2 linked regions of the Tistrella bauzanensis genome follow. The protein of the gene in region 1 interacts with the protein of each later gene in a pairwise test. Links are inferred from orthologs where the notes say so. Each region holds a gene or a part of one and is shown on either strand. Other genes may lie near its edges. The genes, in order: IEW15_RS06125 and recJ.

Region 1 (6,517 bases):
ACCGCCACCTGCCCCTGCACGAGATGCACCGCCTGAACCACCGCGCAATGTGGTTCCACCCGAGGTGGCCCGGCAGCACATTGACCGGCTGCGCGACCTTCTGCGCAGTAGCTGAGCGCGACGAGCGACAAGGGCGTGAAGCAGACGTCGATGGCCGTCAGTAGAGCTATCCCCAGGGGATAGATGTACTACAAGCTGTAACGCCGACAGGCACGGCATGGCACTTCGGTCCAGGGGGGCCGTAATGGCGTCGGTTGCATGAGCGCACGCACCATTTGCGCGAGCAGCGCTCCATGGCTTTCGATGGAGCTATCCCCTGGGGATAGCTCGTGTCACAGGCCACCGCTGCCACGACAACCGGGTCCCGGTTCATTTCGGTTTGTTGACTGACTGCCTTCCGTTGCGTGCCGATCCTGACCGCTCCTTTTCCCAAGCGAGCGGACGCCATGGCAACCAACGAACCTCTGCAACTCAATCTCGGCTCTTTGCGCAGCGCGATGTCGCTGACGCTTCACACCCACCACGCCTCGCGCATCTGGCATGGCCGCGCCGCCGCCGAGGGGCGACCCGGCATCGTCGGCCTGAACGGCTACATCGCCGTGATGAACAAGATGAAGCGCGGCTCGGAGCAGGACGACCCGTACAGCGACTGGTGGATGTTGCGCATCGAGGAAAAGCTCGACCAGACCAGGACCACGTTGCAATCGCTGCGCGAGCAGGTTGACCAGGCACTGGCCGGCGTGCCTGCGGCGTTGAGCCTGGGTGAGAACCTCAACGTGCAGCCGGTGAAGCTCCCCTTGTTCGTGAACGCGCAGCTCGGCTTTGCCGCCGTCTATCTGCTGGCCGACTACGACGACATCGCCCGCAAGCTGATCCTCGCCCACCACACCGCGCTGATCGATCGCTCGACGTTGGAGCGCTGGCTCAACGAAGGTGCCCACGCGCTGCGCAGCCTGTTCAGCCTGGCCCAGCAATACCGCTACTCGGGCTGCACCCGCGACGACTTCGCGGCCAAGAACGCCGCAGCTCGGGCAGCATTGGAGAAGTTCGGCGAACTGCCGCAGGACGTGCTCGAAGGCATGCGCCGCTCGAAGTTTGCGCCGCCCGTCGTGCGCCGTGGTCTGCAACAGCGTGGTGATAGCGCTGCCGCAGCCGCATCTCCCACCGACGAAGGCGCTGCCGCCGATTCGGCCGAGGCCAAGTCCACAGCCGCCGGCGAGGACGAACCGGCATGAGCGACCCGAACCGCGAACCGCGCTACTTCCGTCGTCTGGAACAGCCAGCCTTCATGCGGCTGGAACACGCGGCCTCTCTAAAAGGCCTTTTAAAGCCTTTTAAAGGTAAAGGGGACTTCGAGGCCTGGGCCAGCCAGTGCTTCGCCATGCGCGACGAGTTGATTGCCCTGGCGCAGCGACAGGTGCTGCCACAGGCGTGCGGGCATCCCTTCCACCTGCTTCCCGTCGAGCTGGCCCAGCAGACCACTGGCGCAGGCACGACCTTTCTTCGCTGGCGCAAGCACGATCGATCGGCCATGGGCGTGGCGTTGTGGCAGGAGCTGATGGCGAGCCCCAGCACGCCGGTCAACCTGCTGCACGACCTGCACGAGATCGAACTGCAGCGCGTCATGCTGAACATGCAGATCAGCCTGCTGCACACCCTGGGCAGGCAAGCACAGGAATGCGCCAGCAAGGCCGCGCAGGCGGACAACACCTACCTGCGCCGGCTCGCGTCCGTTCCTGCCGCAGTGCGCGATCGGTGATTGCGCCTGCCATCCGAGCACGCGCCCGAGCCCAACGAGGCACGGGTATTTCAACCACCACGGAGATTCCAACATGAGCACACAATTCATCGGCGAGGGCAACATCGGATCGCCTCCCGAGTACCGCGAATTCCCCAATGGCAACGACGATCCTCGCCGGTTGCTCCGGCTGAACGTGTACTTCGACAACCCCGTCCCCACCAAGGGCGGCGAGTTCGAGGACCGCGGCGGCTTCTGGGCGCCGGTGGAACTCTGGCACCACGACGCCGACCGCTGGCAGCAGCTCTACCAGAAGGGCATGCGGGTGCTGGTCGTCGGCCGCATGGAGCGCGACCCCTGGACGGACAACGAAGATCAGCCGCGTGAGACTTGGCAGGTCAACGCGCGCAGTGTCGGCATCCTGCCGTACCGCATCGAGTCTGTGGCCCTCAGCCCGAAGCCACAGGAGGCAGAGCCGAAGCCCCAGGCCACCCAGGAATCGACGGCGCCGAAAGAGACCAAGCGCAGGAAGTGATCGGGCATGGAGGGCGGCTGCCGCAGTGCTTCGCCGCCCTCCATGCGCTGCGAATTATCCCCAGGGGATAGCTCCACCAACGTCCACCGAGTTCCACGCGCGCTCCCGGAAATCGCGGCTCTCGGCCCGCACACTTCCGGCCACGCACCTTCCCCGCACTCGCCATTTCATCGGCGTGAAAGCGGTCGCTGCCGCATGCGGCTTGTTTGCTGCTGCCAGGGGCTGCGCTCGGCATCCTCGATCCCAGCAACTCCATGAACAACAGGAATCGGGATGGACGGATATGCGGCTGTTCTTGTGCGAGAAGCCCTCCCAGGGCAAAGACATTGGCCGGATTCTCGGCGCCACGCAGCGCGGTGAAGGCTGCCTCAACGGTTCCGGCGTCACGGTCACCTGGTGCATCGGCCATCTCGTGGAGGCGGCGCCGCCCGAGGCCTACGACGAGCAGCTCAAACGATGGTCCGTTGAGCAGTTGCCCATCATTCCCCAGCACTGGCGGGTCGAGGTCAAACCGAAGACCGCCACGCAATTCAAGGTCGTCAAGGCGCTCTTGGCGAAGGCGACTCACCTGGTTATCGCCACCGATGCCGACCGCGAGGGCGAATTGATCGCCCGCGAGATCGTGGAGCTTTGCGGCTACCGCGGCCCCATCGAACGCCTGTGGCTGTCGGCGCTCAACGATGCGTCCATTCGGGCGGCACTGGGCAAGCTGCGGCCTTCGGCCGAGACGCTTTCGATGTACCACTCGGCGCTGGCGCGCTCCCGTGCGGATTGGCTCGTGGGCATGAACCTGAGCCGGCTGTTCACGGTGCTGGGGCGACAGGCGGGTTACGACGGCGTGCTGTCGGTCGGCCGCGTACAGACCCCGACGCTCAAGCTCGTTGTGGACCGCGACCGCGAGATCGCGCGCTTCGTGTCCGTACCATACTGGGCCATCGCCGTGTCCCTGTTCGCAGGCGGTTCGACTTTCGCCGCGCAATGGGTTCCACCCGATGCGTGCACCGACGACGCAGGCCGCTGCCTGCGGCAGCCGGTCGCACAGCAGACCATGCAGCAGATCCGCGCTGCGGGCAGTGCCCACGTCGTGTCGGTGGAGACTGAGCGTGTCCGCGAAGGCCCGCCGCTGCCGTTCGACCTGGGCACCTTGCAGGAAGTGTGTTCCAAGCAGCTTGGGCTGGACGTGCAGGAAACCTTGGAGATTGCCCAAGCCCTGTACGAGACGCACAAGGCCACGACGTACCCCCGCTCGGACTCCGGCTACCTGCCCGAGAGCATGTTTGCCGAAGTGCCCACCGTTCTCGACAGCCTGCTCAAGACCGATCCCTCGCTGCGCTCGATCATGGGCCAGCTCGACCGCTCGCAGCGCTCGCGCGCCTGGAACGATGGCAAGGTCACGGCGCACCACGGCATCATCCCGACGCTCGAACCGGCGAAGCTCTCCGCCATGAGCGAGAAGGAACTGGCCGTGTACAGGCTCATCCGGTCGCATTACCTGGCGCAGTTCCTCCCTCACCACGAGTTCGACCGCACTGTGGCCAAGTTTTCGTGCGGGGGGCAGAACCTGGCGGCCACGGGCAAGCAGGTTGTCATCCCGGGTTGGCGCCAGGTGCTCGCCGAGCCGCAGGCCGAAGACGGTGATGGCGAGGGCGATACTGCGGTCCGCGCCCAGGTGCTGCCCGCGCTGCCGAAACTGTATGAGGGCCTGGCATGCCAGGTGGCCGACGTCGATCTCAAGGCACTCAAGACGCTGCCGCCCAAACCGTACACGCAAGGCGAGTTGGTCAAGTCCATGAAAGGCGTCGCCAAGCTGGTGTCCGATCCCCGCCTGAAGCAGAAGCTCAAGGATACGGTTGGCATCGGCACCGAAGCGACGCGGGCCAACATCATCGGCGGCCTGATCGCTCGCGGCTACCTCGTGAAGAAGGGGCGCGCCATCCGCGCCTCGGATGCGGCTTTCACTTTGATCGATGCCGTGCCTGCGGCGATTGCCGACCCTGGCACCACCGCCGTCTGGGAACAGGCGCTCGACATGATCGAGGCCGGACAGCTCACCCTGGACGTGTTCATCGGCAAGCAGGCCGCGTGGATTTCGCAGTTGATTGCGCAGTACGGCAGCGCCTCCCTGTCCATCAAGGTTCCCCAAGGGCCGGCATGCCCGCAGTGCGGCGCACCCACGCGCCAGCGCAGCGGCAAGAGCGGCCCGTTCTGGTCGTGCAGCCGCTACCCGGACTGCAAAGGCACGCTGCCAGTCGAATCCGGCAGCTCCAAGCGCGGCGCCTCGCGCCCGCGCCGTAGCGGCCGCAAAGGCTCCTGACCGCCCCCGTTCCCCGTGAGCCGTGCCCGCCTTCGGCGGCGTGGCCCCTGTCCCGCACTCCGCCGCATGCCCTGCGGGACGCCCAGCGCGCAACGCCTTCTTGATCCGTGTGCGCGTCCCGCCCAGCCGTCCCCGGCCGCGGGACCTGAAGGTAGCTTCTCTGCGAGCCGCACCACGCGCGTTCTGTTGATCTGCGTTTCTTCCGCCCTCTGCGAAGGGTCTCCCGGTGGCTTGCCAGGCTGCACGAGCCACCGGGAGACCCTTCGTGGTCAGCGGTAATCGGTGCCGGTGCCCGCCGGTGCAAAAACGGGCTCCCTTTGTGCGCGGATGTGCGCCAGACGATGCCGGCCCCAGCCACGACATGGGCCGGGTGTGATTGCTTGATGAGCAGACGGTTCTAGCGACGACCGGGCCTGCCAATCAGCCCACGGGTGGTTCCTCTTTTCTCCCGAGCCGAAGGCCGTTGGGCCTTCGGCGCCATTCTCCTGCCCATCAACGTCCCGGCCCGGCCATTGGCCTGGGCCACACGAACAGGAGAGACGACATGCACCCTCAACCTTGCGCACCGCTGCTGTACGGCAGACGGAGGTCGAGAACGGCATGCCCGCCTATCGCGCGGCCATCGCCAATGGTACGCTCGGCTGCAGCCGAGGCCGTAGCCCAAAGGCTGGACTACCTCTTTTGCAGAGGTAAACCTCGGGATGAACTGGGCGAAAACATGCCTTATGTGCCCGCCTTACGGCGAGCTGTTTCCGATGCTTCGCGCAGGATTTCCCGCCCCCCATTCGCTGCGATTGCGGCCACGATGACGCCCAGCACCAGATCCGGGATGTTCGACCCGAACCCCATCACCAGCACCCCGGACAGCACAATCGCACCATTGACGATGGAGTCGTTGCTGGTAAAGATCGCTGACGCCTTGAAGTTCACATCTTCCCCGCGATGGCGGCGCAGTAGTCTGAGGCACACTAGGTTCAAAGCCGCGTTCAGCGCGGCCATGGCCATCATGGCTGGGCCGACAGGCTCTTCCCCTCCAGCGAAGCGGCGTAGGACTTCCAACAGCAGCAGCGCGGCCAGGCCGATTAGCAAGAAACCCGACAAGCGGGCCGCGCCCACCTTGACCGTTGCCGCACGACCGACGGCATACAGGCTAACCGCATAGACCGACGCATCGGCGAGGTTGTCCAACCCGGCGCCCATCAGCGCCGTAGAGCCAGCCCAGATGCCAAGGGCAATGCCGGCGGCGGACTGCGTCAGGTTGATCAGCAACACAGTCAGAAGAATCTTTCGGTCCTTCGCATCGCTCGCATCTAGGCGGCCCAACTCGTCGTTTTCGTGATTTCTGTGGTTTTCAGCCATGCATTGTTCCTTCCAAATCGATGGATGCTGAAGCCTGTAGCGGCTGGAGAGTCAAGGCGCAGATGCAACGAACTTGCCACAGGGTCTTCCCGGACGCCCTTGACTCTACCGTAGCTAGAAGGTTTTCCAATCCAGTCAGAGCTTTAGGACAGAACAGATGAGCACCAATGCGCCCCCTTCATTGCGACTGTCATCCGGTATGGCTGCTATCCACTGATCCGTGGCGCCACTGCGGTTGTGCTCTTCGGCGAGCTCGCGACCGGCCGGCCGTCTTTTCCGACGGAGCTACTCACAGTGATCGTCGCGCTCGCTTGTGCCGCCTTGCTAGAGGGCGGGCGGCCTTTCCACTCCCCGTTGAGCCAGTAGCGGCGTTCCAAGCTGTGGTTGGCCGTCGGCGCATGGCTCGGCTTCTTGGTCGTGCATCTGGCCTTCCAGCACTCCAATCTGGGATACCGGGTCGGGCCGTTGGGATTGTTGATCGGGGTGGCTGAAGCCCATCGCTGGCATCACAAGCGTGAGCACGAAGACGCCCAAGTCAACTACGGCGATTTCTGGATGCCCGGGGGCCACT
Region 2 (6,513 bases), on another replicon or contig:
CGGCATCCCTATCCTGAAGACCCTGCGCGAGGGCCTGGCCGCGAATGCGATTACCCGCGTCTATGGCATCCTGAACGGCACCTGCAATTATATCCTGACCGAGATGCGGACCACGGGCCGCGACTTCGCCGATGTTCTGACCCAGGCCCAGGCGCTGGGCTATGCCGAAGCCGACCCGACCTTCGACGTCGACGGGATCGACACGGCCCATAAGCTGTCGATCCTGGCGGCGCTGGCCTTCGGTGGCCGCCCCGATATCGGCGCGATCCATGTCGAGGGCATCCGTCACGTCACCATCGACGACATCCGCTTCGCCGAGGAACTGGGCTTCCGCATCAAGCTGCTGGGCGTGGCGCGGATGACCGATCATGGCCTGGAACAGCGGGTGCATCCCAGCATGGTGCCGCTGTCGGCGCCGGTCGCCCATGTGGAGGACGTGTTCAACGCCGTGGTGGCCGAAGGCGATGCCGTGGGCACCACCATGTCGCAGGGGCGCGGGGCCGGGCGCGGGCCCACGGCCTCGGCGGTGGTGGCCGATCTGGTCGACATTGCCCGCGGCTGTGTCACCCCCGGCTTCTCGGTGCCGGCCGCGGCCCTCGGCCAGCACCCCTCGGCACCGATCGAGGCGCATCAGGGGGCGTTCTACATCCGGCTGATGGTGCTGGATCAGCCCGGTGTTCTGGCCGATGTCGCCCGTGCCTTCGCGGTCGAGCATGTGTCGCTGGAAAGCCTGATCCAGCGTGGCCGCAGCGCGGTCGAGGCGGTGCCCGTGGTGCTGACCACGCATGCCACCGCGGAAGCGGCGCTCCGGCGCGCGCTCGACGTGATCGCGGCGCTGCCGGCGGTGATCGAACCACCCCGGATGATCCGGATCGAACGCAGCCTCTGACAGCGTCCATGATGCCGGGAGGGTGCGGCCATATGCCGTCGCACCCGCCAGACGACGGGACATCGTCCCACACCTGATACAGCGCTCTGGCGCCGGGCGCATATCGGGCTTAGGGTATCGCCAGAGTGGGATGAACATCCGTCGTCGGACGCACCCCGGCCGTGGCGTCGCTACCCGACCCTTTTGGCGGCCTGACCCTGATTTTGCGGTCGGGCCTCCTGACGGGTCGGCGGCGGCGTATCGGCATTCATCCGACGCTGACCGGCAATAAGACGAGAGCGATGATCGACTACACCCTGATGGATCGCAATCTGGCCCTCGAGGCCGTGCGCGTCACTGAATTCGCAGCCCTGGCCTGCTCACGAATGATCGGCAAGGGCGACGAGAAGGCCGCAGATCAGGCCGCCGTCGACGCGATGCGCCGGGCGCTGAACGGTCTCGACATCGATGGCACGGTGGTCATCGGCGAGGGCGAGCGCGACGAGGCGCCGATGCTGTATATCGGCGAAAAGGTCGGCTCTGGTCGCGGCCCGAAGGTCGATATCGCACTCGACCCGCTGGAAGGCACCACCATCTGCGCCACCGGCGGCCCCAATGCGCTGGCCGTGCTGGCGATGGCCGAGGAGGGCCGGTTCCTCAACGCCCCCGACGTCTATATGGACAAGATCGCGGTCGGTGGCGGGCTTCCGGAAGGCGTGGTGCTGCTGGAAAACTCGGTCCAGGCCAATCTGGCCAGTCTGGCCAAGGCCAAGGATGTCGAGATTTCCGATCTCACCGTCTGCATCCTCAACCGCCCGCGTCATGCCGAACTGATCGCCAAGACCCGTGAGGCCGGCGCGCGCATCCAGTTGATCGGCGACGGTGACGTTGCCGGAGTGATCGCGACCGCGCGCCCCGATACCGGCATTGATCTCTATATCGGCTCGGGCGGCGCACCGGAAGGCGTGCTGGCGGCGGCGGCGCTGCGTGCCATCGGCGGTCAGATGCAGGGCCGCCTGCTGTTCCGCAACGAAGACGAGCGGGGCCGCGCCCATCGGCTCGGCATCACCGATTTCGGCCGGATCTACAACCTGATGGATCTGGCCTCGGGCAATGTCATCTTCTCGGCGACCGGCGTTACCGATGGCTCGATGCTGCGCGGTGTGCATCGCATCAGCCATACCCACTGGTCGACTCAGAGCCTGATCATGCGGTCGAAGACCGGCACCGTCCGGGTGATTACGGCCGAGCATAATTTCGGTCGTAAATCGGCCTTCGATTGATCGGAGGGTCAAGACCTCATGTCCCGTGACGCCGCGGTTCTGGGCGTCGAGCGGTCGATGGGCGGGCGGCGCTGGGAAGCGCGGCTCGCCGATCAGCGTCTGGGACTGGCGCTTGCCCAGCGTCTGGACCTGCCCGAAATCGTCGGGCGGGTTCTGGCGGGGCGCGGCGTCGGGCTGGACACGGCCGACGATTTCCTGACCCCAAGCCTGCGTACCGCCTTGCCCGATCCGTCGCATCTGCGCGACATGGACCGGGCCGTCGACCGCCTGGCCGCCGCGATCGCGGCGCGCGAGCCGATTGCCGTGTTCGGCGATTACGATGTCGACGGTGCCACCTCGACCGCGCTGGTCAGCCGCTTTTTGCGCGCGCTGGGTGTGCCGGTGGTGGTTTACGTTCCAGACCGGATGACCGAGGGCTATGGCCCGAACGAAGCCGCCATGGCGATGCTGGCCGGGCGCGGCATCCGGGTGGTGATCACGGTCGATTGTGGCACCACCGCCTTTGCGGCACTCGACGCCGCCCGGCGGCTGAATCTGGATGTGGTGGTGGTCGACCATCATATCGGCGAGCCGGAACTGCCGGCGGCTCATGCCGTGGTCAACCCCAACCGCTTCGACGAGACCAGCACCCATGGCCAGATGGCGGCGGTGGGGGTGGCGTTCCTGTTGCTGGTGGGGTTGAACCGCGCGCTGCGTGATGGTGGCGTCTATGACCGGTTGGGCGTGGCCCCGCCCGATCTGATGGGCCTGCTCGATCTGGTCGCCCTGGGCACGGTGTGCGATGTGGTGCCGCTGACGGGGGTGAACCGCGCCTTCGTCTCGCAGGGCATCAAGGTCCTGGGCCGCCGTCGTAATGTCGGGCTTGCCCGTCTGGCCGACGTGGCCAAGCTCGACGAGACACCGGAAGCCTATCATCTGGGCTATGTGCTGGGGCCACGGATCAATGCCGGCGGCCGGGTCGGGCGTGCCGACCTTGGCGCACGACTTCTGGGCAGCGATGATGCCGACGAGTCGACCGGCATGGCCATGGAACTCGACCGGCTGAACACCGAGCGGCGCGAGATCGAGGCGGCGGTGGAGGCCGAGGCACTGGAACTGGCGGAACGCCAGGCCGATGCCCCCTTCATCCTGGTCGCTCATCAGGGCTGGCATCCCGGCGTGATCGGCATCGTGGCTGGGCGGCTGAAGGAACGCTTTCACCGGCCGGTCTTCGTGGTCGCGGCCGATGGCGCCGTCGGCAAGGGATCGGGGCGGTCGGTGCCGGGGGTCGATCTGGGCTCGGCGGTCACCGCCGCGCGTCAGGCGGGCCTGCTGGTCAATGGCGGCGGCCATGCGATGGCGGCGGGGCTGACCGTGCCGCTCGACCGGCTGGTGGAGCTGCATGGCTTTCTGGCTGAACGGATCGTTGCCCAGACGGGTGGCGAGCCGCCGGCGCCAAGGCTGGGGCTGGATGGCGTGCTGGCGGTGGGGGGTGCCACATCGGCGCTGGTCGATGTGCTGGAACGCATCGGCCCCTTCGGCACCGGCAATGCCCAGCCGCGTTTCGCGCTGTCGGCGGTGCGGATCCTGAAGGCCGACGTGGTCGGCCAGGGCCATATCCGGGTGATCATGGGCGCCGATGATGGATCGCGGCTGAAGGGCATCGCCTTCCGCGCGGCAGACGGGCCGGTGGGCGCGACGCTGCTTCAGGCCCGGGGTCTGCCGCTGCATGTGGCGGGCGGCTTGCGCCGCGACCGCTGGCAGGGGCGCGATGACGTCCAGATGTTCATCGACGACGTGGCCTCGGCGGCGGCCGGTCACTGATTCGCGGCCGGGCACTGATCCGCCGCCTCAGCCGGGGCGTCGCGTCCAGGGCAGCGGCACATTGCAGCCGTCGATGACGACCCGGCGGACGTCGACGCCATAGGCGCGGCCGATCGCTGCATCGTCCAGCGCCTGCGCCGGCGCACCGTCGGTCAGAACCCGGCCTTCGGCCAGCAGCACCACCCGGTCGGCGAACCGCGCGGCCAGCGCCAGATCATGCATCACCACCACCACGATCCGGCCGGCGGCCGCCAGATCCCGCAGCAGGCCCAGCACGTCCAGCTGATGGGCCGGGTCGAGACCGGCCAAGGGTTCGTCGGCCAGTACCACCTGTGGTGCGCCGGCCAGCACGCGGGCCAGATGCGCCCGCATCCGCTCGCCGCCCGACAGATGATCGACCCGGCGGTCGCGGAAGCCGGTCAAGGCGGTGCTGGCCAGCGCCGCCGTCACTGCCGCCTCGTCTGCCGCAGGGTCGGTGCTGCCGAATCGGCCGCGATGGGGCAGGCGGCCCAGCCGCGCCAGCGCCACGACGCTCAACGGCCAATGACAGGCCGGCTGCTGTTCCAGATAGCCGATCCGCCGTGCCCGCGCCCGGTCGCCCAGGGCCTGAAAGCTCTGACCGTCGATCAGGATCCGGCCGGCCGTGGGCGCCAGAAGCCCGGCCAGAATGGCGAGCAGGGTGGACTTTCCGGCCCCGTTCGGCCCGACCAGCGCGGTCAGTCCGCCGGCCTCCAGGGCGAGGTCGATGCCGTCGAGCACCCGCCGTCCCCCCAGATCGGCGGCGATGCCGCTGGCCATCATCTGTGGCGCCCGGTCGGGGCTCACCATGTGCCACGCTCCGCCCGTGCCCGGGTCAGCAGAATGTGCAGGAACACCGGCGCGCCGATCAGCGCGGTGGCGACGCCCACCCGGATCTCGGTGCCGTCGCCGATCAGCCGCCCGGCCAGATCGGCCAGCGGCAGCAATGTGGCGCCGCCAAGCATGCTGGCCGGGACCAGACGGCCGGGGCGATGGCCCACGAACGGCCTGAGCGCATGGGGCACGATCAGGCCCACGAAGCCGATGCCGCCGGCGATCGCCGTGGCGGCACCGACGCCGATGGCGGTCGCCGCCACCACCTGCAGCCGCAGCCGGCCCAGCTTCACACCCATCGACCGGGCGGTGCGTTCACCCAGGCCCAGGGCGTCGAGCCCGGTGCCGCAGCCGATCAGCAGCACCAGCGACAGCGCCGCGAAGGGGCCGAGCAGGGCGGCATCGGCAAGGGTGCGATCGGCGACCGACCCGATCAGCCAGTCGATCATCTCCAGCGTCGCATAGGGGCTGGGTGCGAAGGTCAGGGCCAGCGAGATGAAGGCGGTGGCAAGTGCGCCGACACCCACCCCGGCCAGAATCAGCGACAGCCCGCCGCCCCGGCCCAGCGCCAGCACCAGGCCAAGGCCCAGGCCGGCGCCCAGCAGGCCGGCGGCAGCCGGGGCAGGGCCTGCCCCGGCACTGCCGGCATGGCCGAAATAGATCGCGGCCACAGCCCCCAGGGCGGCGGTCGACGAGGCACCAAGCGTGCCGGGTTCCGCCAGCGGATTGCGGGTCAGACCTTGCAGGGCGGCGCCGCAGGCCCCTAGCACCGCGCCGATCATCATCGCGATCAGGGTGCGTGGCAGGCGCAGTTCCAGCATCACGATGCCCGATGCGGTGTCGGGCGCGCGCAAGCCCAGCAGCACGCTGGCATCGGGCATGATCCAGCCGCTTGGGCCATAGCCCAGCGACAGCCAGCCGACCAACAGCGGCAGCAGGATCAGCATGGCCCAGCTTGCGCGCGCACCCCAACGCGTCCGGCCGCTCACGACTTGGCCTCCTCACGCGTCGCGGCGGCCGGCGGCGGTGCGGCCAGCCGTGCGGCCACCGGCAGCAGGCGTTCGGCGATGTCCAGCGCGTCGGGCAGGCCGCAGACCAGCAGATTGCCCGGCACCTCGATGATGTCGGGCGCCGTGCCGCCCAAGGCCGTCAGCCGGGCCAGAGCCGGATGGCGGGGCAGGCGATGGACCAGCGCCGGTGCGGCGCCGGGCATGGTTTCGACCAGAATCACATCAGGGGCGGCACGGATCGCTGCTTCCAGCTCCACCCGCCAGTCGCCGCCCCGGCGTGCGCGGCCGTCGGGATTGAAGCGCTCGGCCATGATATTGCTGAAGCCGCCCAGGGTGAGCATGGCATGGGCAAGGCCGCCGGGGCCGACCATGCTGCCATCGGCGCGTAGCATCAAGGCCCGCAGCCGGTGGGGCAGGGCGGCGGCCAAGGCTTCCAGCCGTGCGGCATGGGCATCGAGCCGGGCGATTTCGTCGGCGGCGCGCCGTTCGGCCTGTGGCCCCAGCAACTGCCCGGCGCGGATCAGGCCGGCGCGGATCGTGGCAACGCTGTCGGCCGGGCGGAAGCGTTCGACCCGCACGCCCAGCCGTTCCAGCGCCGCCGCCGCCGCTGTGGCGCCGAACCGGCCGGCCAGAACCAGATCGGGCTTGAGTGCGTGGACGGTTTCGGCGCTGGCGCTGACCTGCGGCACCAGGGCGG

The links.
Region 2: the proteins of IEW15_RS06125 (region 1) and recJ interact in binary tests that used the Escherichia coli proteins (3 or more experiments, as listed by UniProt). The link is inferred for Tistrella bauzanensis from one-to-one orthologs.

Annotation. Positions count from the first base shown.
Region 1 is NZ_BMDZ01000009.1:61,751-68,267, reverse strand. Bases 2,115-5,071 are described here. They hold IEW15_RS06125 (DNA topoisomerase III), read left to right. Parts: upstream 2,115-2,556; coding sequence 2,557-4,587; downstream 4,588-5,071. Other genes in these bases: IEW15_RS06130 (single-stranded DNA-binding protein), read left to right, coding at 2,115-2,273. Also shown: IEW15_RS06145 (STY4528 family pathogenicity island replication protein), read left to right, coding at 1-115; IEW15_RS06140 (PFL_4669 family integrating conjugative element protein), read left to right, coding at 447-1,235; IEW15_RS06135 (DUF3158 family protein), read left to right, coding at 1,232-1,759; more of IEW15_RS06130, read left to right, coding at 1,833-2,114; IEW15_RS06120 (cation transporter), read right to left, coding at 5,311-5,946; IEW15_RS25795 (hypothetical protein), read left to right, coding at 6,331-6,517.
Region 2 is NZ_BMDZ01000003.1:52,982-59,494, forward strand. The notes cover bases 1,609-4,561. They hold recJ (single-stranded-DNA-specific exonuclease RecJ), read left to right. Parts: upstream 1,609-2,169; coding sequence 2,170-3,954; downstream 3,955-4,561. Other genes in these bases: glpX (class II fructose-bisphosphatase), read left to right, coding at 1,609-2,151; IEW15_RS02440 (ABC transporter ATP-binding protein), read right to left, coding at 3,982-4,561. In the rest of the region: IEW15_RS02425 (homoserine dehydrogenase), read left to right, coding at 1-889; more of glpX, read left to right, coding at 1,171-1,608; more of IEW15_RS02440, read right to left, coding at 4,562-4,782; IEW15_RS02445 (FecCD family ABC transporter permease), read right to left, coding at 4,776-5,753; IEW15_RS02450 (ABC transporter substrate-binding protein), read right to left, coding at 5,792-6,513. UniProt on the Escherichia coli protein: Single-stranded-DNA-specific exonuclease.